Regions from separate parts of the Streptomyces sp. SID1328 genome, predicted to be linked through region 1. Evidence: predicted binding sites of a transcription regulator. Region 1 holds the regulator's gene; the other holds the start of a gene.

Region 1 (3,181 bases):
CCTCCGCCGCCACCTCGGGCACCGGCTGCGGCTTCTTCCAGGGGGCGGTCAGGTCGGGGGAGTAGAAGCGGTGGTGCGGGCCCGAAGGGCCCTCGTGGGAAGGGCGGTGGCGGGAGACGGGTGGGCGCATTCAGCAGACGATAAGAGAAGTCGCGGGCCGGTGCTCAGGACACGCCGAAACGCGCTGCCAGGGCGTCGCGTTGGCGTCGTACGAAGGCCGCGTCGACCGCCGCTCCGTGACCGGGTACGTACAGCGCGTCCCCGCCGCCGAGGTTCAGCAGCCGGTCCAGCGCGTCCGGCCAGCGGGACGGCACCGCGTCCGGGCCCGCCTGCGGCTCGCCGGACTCCTCCACCAGATCGCCGCAGAAGACGACCTCGGGGGAGCCGGGCACCAGCACCGCGAGGTCGTGGGCGGTGTGCCCCGGCCCGACGTTGGCCAGCAGCACCTGCTGGCCGCCGCCGAGGTCGAGCGTCCACTCGCCGGACACGGCGTGCGCGGGCGGCACCAGGGCGCGTACGGCGGCCTCTGCCTCCCCGGCCGGGACCCCGTGCTCGACCGCGTCCCGCCGCAGCGCCTCCCGCTCGTGGCGGAACACCACGTCGAGGCCGACCGCGCCGTAGGCCTCCGCCCCGGCGAAGGCGGGGGCGCCCAGGACGTGATCGAAGTGGGGGTGGGTCAGCGCGAGATGGGTCACATCCCGCCCGGCCAGCCGCCGTGCCGCCGCCCGCAGCGCGGCTCCCTCCGCGAGGCCCGAACCCGCGTCCACCACCAGTGCCGTGCCCGCGCCCACGACCAGCCCCACCGTGCAGTCCCAGCCCGGCAGCCGGCACCGGCCCACCCCTTCCGCCAAGCGCTCCCATCCGAGGTCTTCCCAAGTCACGGTCATGCCCGCACGCTATCCGGGGACAAGCCGGGGACAAGCCGGGCGGACCGCACCGACCTTGCCCGGTGTGCACCCCGCGGCCGTACACTGGCCGGGGATGTCTGGCACTCGCACGCGCAGAGTGCCAGGCGGGACACCGTAAGGGCCGTGGGGCGACGTGACGGAGGTGCGCATGCTGAGCGAACGCAGGCTGCAGGTACTGCGCGCCATCGTGCAGGACTACGTGGGCACCGAGGAGCCCGTCGGCTCCAAGGCCCTCACCGAGCGGCACAGCCTCGGCGTCTCCCCGGCCACCGTGCGCAACGACATGGCCGCGCTGGAGGAGGAGGGCTTCATCGCCCAGCCGCACACCAGCGCCGGGCGCATCCCCACCGACAAGGGCTACCGGCTCTTCGTCGACAAGCTCGCCGGTGTGAAGCCGATGACGGCGCCCGAGCGGCGCGCGATCCAGAACTTCCTGGAGGGCGCGGTCGACCTGGACGACGTGGTGGCCCGCACCGTCCGGCTGCTCGCGCAGCTCACCCGGCAGGTCGCCGTGGTGCAGTACCCCTCGCTGACCCGGTCCACCGTGCGGCATGTGGAACTGCTCTCACTCGCGCCCGCCCGCGTGATGCTCGTGCTGATCACCGACACCGGCCGGGTCGAGCAGCGGATGGTCGACTGCCCCGCCCCGTTCGGCGAGGCACCGCTCGCGGATCTGCGCGCGCGGCTCAACAGCAAGGTGGCCGGGCGCCGGTTCAGCGACGTACCGCGACTGGTCGAGGACCTCCCCGATGCTTTCGAGGCGGAGGATCGCGGTACGGTCTCCACAGTGCTCTCCACTCTGCTGGAGACACTGGTCGAGGAGAACGAGGAACGGCTGATGATCGGCGGCACCGCCAATCTCACCCGTTTCGGACATGACTTCCCCCTGGTGATCCGGCCCGTGCTGGAGGCCCTGGAGGAGCAGGTCGTGCTCCTCAAACTCCTCGGCGAAGCCAAAGATCCGGGCGTGACCGTGCGTATCGGGCACGAGAACGCCCACGAGGGACTCAACTCCACGTCCGTCGTGTCGGTCGGCTACGGTTCGGGCGGCGAGGCGGTTGCCAAGCTCGGCGTGGTCGGACCGACCCGCATGGACTATCCGGGAACGATGGGAGCGGTACGCGCAGTGGCACGGTACGTCGGACAGATCCTGGCGGAGTCGTAAGTGGCCACGGATTACTACGCCGTTCTCGGCGTGCGCCGCGACGCGTCGCAGGATGAGATCAAGAAGGCGTTCCGCAGGCTCGCGCGCGAGCTGCATCCGGACGTCAATCCCGATCCGAAGACCCAGGAGCGGTTCAAGGAGATCAACGCCGCCTACGAGGTGCTGTCGGACCCGCAGAAGAAGCAGGTCTACGACCTCGGCGGCGACCCCCTCTCGCAGGCCGGCGGCGCCGGTGGCGCGGGCGGCTTCGGGGCCGGCGGCTTCGGTAACTTCTCCGACATCATGGACGCGTTCTTCGGTACGGCGTCCCAGCGCGGCCCACGCTCGCGCACCCGGCGCGGCCAGGACGCGATGATCCGGATCGAGGTCGAGCTGGACGAGGCGGCCTTCGGCACGACCAAGGACATCCAGGTCGACACCGCGGTCGTCTGCAACACCTGCAGCGGCGAGGGCGCGGCCCCCGGCACCTCCGCGCAGACCTGTGACATGTGCCGCGGCCGCGGCGAGGTCTCCCAGGTCACCCGGTCCTTCCTGGGCCAGGTCATGACCTCCCGCCCCTGCCCGCAGTGCCAGGGCTTCGGCACCGTGGTCCCCACCCCGTGCCCCGAGTGCGCGGGTGACGGCCGGGTCCGCTCCCGGCGCACCCTGACCGTGAAGATCCCCGCCGGTGTCGACAACGGCACCCGCATCCAGCTCGCGGGTGAGGGCGAGGTCGGCCCCGGCGGCGGCCCCGCCGGCGACCTCTACGTCGAGATCCACGAGCTGCCGCACTCCACCTTCCAGCGGCGCGGCGACGACCTGCACTGCACGGTCACCATCCCCATGACGGCCGCGGCCCTCGGCACCAAGGTGCCGCTGGAGACGCTGGACGGCATGGAGGAGGTCGACATCCGGCCCGGCACCCAGTCCGGCCAGTCGATCCCGCTGCACAACCGGGGCGTCACGCATCTGCGCGGCGGCGGCCGGGGCGACCTGATCGTGCACGTCGAGGTCACCACCCCGACCAAGCTCGACGCCGAGCAGGAGCGGGTGCTGCGGGAGCTGTCCAAGCTGCGCGGCGAGGAGCGGCCCACCGGGCAGTTCCAGCCAGGTCAGCAGGGGCTGTTCT
Region 2 (3,181 bases), on a different contig from region 1:
CGCCTCCGGCGGCGGTGTCGGGCCGGGATCGGGGCGTGGTCCTGCCAAGATCCGGCACCATGCGACATGTAGGACAAAATGACAAATTTCGGTCCAGTCCCCGCTCCCTGACCGTGCGTTGCTCCGTCGCCGTGCTGGCCGCGGCCGCCGTGCTCACCGGATGCTCGGAGCCCGGCTCCTCCGGCACCGCGCCGGCCGGGCAGGGTGGGCCCGCCAAGGCCCCCGACGCCGCCTCAGCCCGCCTCGCGGAGCAGCGGCGCATGGTGGCCGCGGCCCGCAAGTGGCGGCTCGACCAGGTGCCGCTCACGGCCCCGGCCCCGCCGAAGATCAAGCCGAGGATCACCGCGCGCGCGGGCTTCGAGGTGGACCACCAGGAGGACGAGAACCTCCCCCCGGTCTTCACCACCGTCCCCACCGACAAGAAGATCGTCTTCCTCACCATCGACGACGGCGCCGAGAAGGACCCCCGGTTCCTCTCGATGATGCGTGAGCTGAAGGTCCCGTACACCGCCTTCCTCAGCGACTACCTGGTGAAGGACGACTACGGCTACTTCCGCAAGAGCCAGGCGTACGGCAACACGCTCGACAACCACACCCTGACGCACCCGTATCTGCCCGGTCTCTCCTACGAGCAGCAGCGGCAGGAGATCTGCGGCATGCAGGACGTCATGGAGAAGCAGTACGGCAGGCGCCCCGAGGTGCTGCGCCCGCCCTACGGCGACTACAACCAGGACACCCTGCGTGCGGCCAAGTCCTGCGGCATCAAGTACGCGCCGATCTGGAACGAGGAGGTCTTCGTCGACCACTGGGAGTACCGCGAGGACGACAGGCGACTGCGCAAGGGTGACATCGTCCTCACCCACTTCCGGGGCCCCGACGAGTGGAACGGCACGATGGTCGACGACATGCGCCGCTTCCTCAACAAGGTCACCCGCGAGGGATACGCCGTGGCACGCCTGGAGGACTACCTGTGAGGCGCCGGGCGCGGCCGGCCCGCCGTGCGGCACGGGCCGTGGCGCTCGCCTCGGCGGCACTGCTGCTCACCGGGTGCGCCCAGTCGGTCGACCCCATCGAACGCCTCGGCAAGAAGGCCGCGCAGGGCGTTCGCCGCTCGGCCCCGGCGTCCGAACTCGTCTACCGCCACTGGGGCCTCACCGCGCCCCTGGCCGCCCCGCCCCGCCATGTGACCCGCCCCCTCACCATGCGCGCGGGGACCCGTGCGGTGGACCACGTGGCCACGGCCGACCGGGTCGTCTTCCTGACCTACGACCGGGGGGCCGTACGGGACCGGAGGCTGGCCGCCCTGGTCGGCGAACTCCGGCTGCCGGTCACGGTCTTCACCCGCGCCGGCGCCGTCGTCCGCTGGCGCGTCCGGACCACTCGGCACGGCCTCGTCTACACGCGCACCCCCGGACACCTGACCGCCGGCGACATCATCCGTCTGACCCCGGACCGCAGGGGCACCCTGGCCGAGCGCACGGTGCGAGTGCTGAAGGAGGCGCAGAGCAGGGGCCTGACGCCGGGAAAGCTGGAGGACTACCTCCAGGGCATCGTGGGGGCGCGCGTCCCGACAGCACGGTGGAGGTGACTCCAAGAGCCGACGTGCGCCGACGCGCCGCACGGCAATTGGCACTCCGCTTGACCGAGTGCTAACCGCGGTCATAGTCTCGGCACTGGCACTCGGCACACGAGAGTGCCAACAAAGCGACGGGCAGGTCCGGCACCCGCGACGACGGATCGACCTGGTCGCCACCTCAGACAGTCAACCCCGTGAATTCTCAGAAGGGGGAGGTCGGATCGTGACGACCGCCAGCTCCAAGGTTGCCATCAAGCCGCTCGAGGACCGCATCGTGGTCCAGCCGCTGGACGCCGAGCAGACCACGGCCTCTGGCCTGGTCATCCCGGACACCGCGAAGGAGAAGCCCCAGGAGGGCGCCGTCCTCGCCGTCGGTCCGGGCCGCTTCGAGAACGGCGAGCGCCTGCCGCTCGACGTCAAGGTCGGCGACATCGTGCTGTACAGCAAGTACGGCGGCACCGAGGTGAAGTACAACGGCGACGAGTACCTCGTCCTCTCGGCCCGCGACGTTCTCGCGATCATCGAGAAGTAGTTCACCCCGAAGCATCGGCTTCACCACTGCGCCCCTGGTTCCCGCGACCGTTAAGAAGCCGGGCGGCCGGGGGCGCAGGCACATCCACCCAGATTTTCCGAGAGGGCTCCCGCTGTCATGGCGAAGACACTGAAGTTCGACGAGGACGCCCGTCGCGCCCTTGAGCGCGGCGTCAACAAGCTGGCCGACACGGTGAAGGTGACGATCGGCCCCCGCGGCCGCAACGTCGTCATCGACAAGAAGTTCGGCGCGCCGACCATCACCAACGACGGTGTCACCATCGCCCGTGAGGTCGAGATCGAGGACCCGTTCGAGAACCTCGGCGCCCAGCTCGTGAAGGAGGTGGCGACCAAGACCAACGACATCGCGGGTGACGGCACCACCACCGCCACCGTGCTCGCCCAGGCCCTGGTCCGCGAGGGCCTGAAGAACGTCGCCGCCGGCGCGTCCCCCGCCGCCCTGAAGAAGGGCATCGACGCCGCCGTCAAGGCCATCTCCGAGGACCTGCTCGCCTCCGCGCGCCCGATCGACGAGAAGTCCGACATCGCCGCCGTCGCCGCGCTGTCCGCCCAGGACCAGCAGGTCGGCGAGCTGATCGCCGAGGCCATGGACAAGGTCGGCAAGGACGGTGTCATCACCGTCGAGGAGTCCAACACCTTCGGTCTGGAGCTGGACTTCACCGAGGGCATGGCCTTCGACAAGGGCTACCTGTCCCCGTACTTCGTCACCGACCAGGAGCGTATGGAGGCCGTCCTCGACGACCCGTACATCCTGATCAACCAGGGCAAGATCTCCTCGATCACCGAGCTGCTCCCGCTGCTCGAGAAGATCATCCAGACCAACGCCTCGAAGCCGCTGCTGATCATCGCCGAGGACGTCGAGGGCGAGGCCCTGTCGACCCTGGTGGTCAACAAGATCCGCGGCACCTTCAACGCCGTCGCGGTGAAGGCCCCCGGCTTCGGCGACCGCCGCAAGGCGATGCTGCAGGACATGGCCGTCCTCACCGGCGCCACCGTCATCTCCGAGGAGGTCGGCCTCAAGCTCGACCAGGCCGACCTGGACGTGCTCGGTAC

What was found. The regulator HrcA, encoded in region 1, represses chaperone genes, less so after heat shock. The targets are predictions, from matches to a motif close to TTNGCACTCNGNNNNNCNGAGTGCNAA.
Region 2: the regulator HrcA is predicted to act here: its motif matches at 1,627-1,653, upstream of groES (co-chaperone GroES).

What each region holds. Positions count from the first base shown of each region.
Region 1 is NZ_WWKH01000957.1:163-3,343, forward strand. It holds partial or broken gene GT030_RS30770 (DUF3097 family protein) at 1-130, opposite strand, end outside; gene GT030_RS30775 (MBL fold metallo-hydrolase) at 165-887, opposite strand; gene hrcA (heat-inducible transcriptional repressor HrcA) at 1,057-2,073, shown strand; gene dnaJ (molecular chaperone DnaJ) at 2,074-3,181, shown strand, end outside.
Region 2 is NZ_WWKH01000384.1:1,518-4,698, forward strand. It holds gene GT030_RS11295 (methyltransferase domain-containing protein) at 1-77, opposite strand, end outside; gene GT030_RS11300 (polysaccharide deacetylase family protein) at 60-974, shown strand; gene GT030_RS11305 (hypothetical protein) at 1,013-1,588, shown strand; gene groES (co-chaperone GroES) at 1,800-2,108, shown strand; gene groL (chaperonin GroEL) at 2,226-3,181, shown strand, end outside.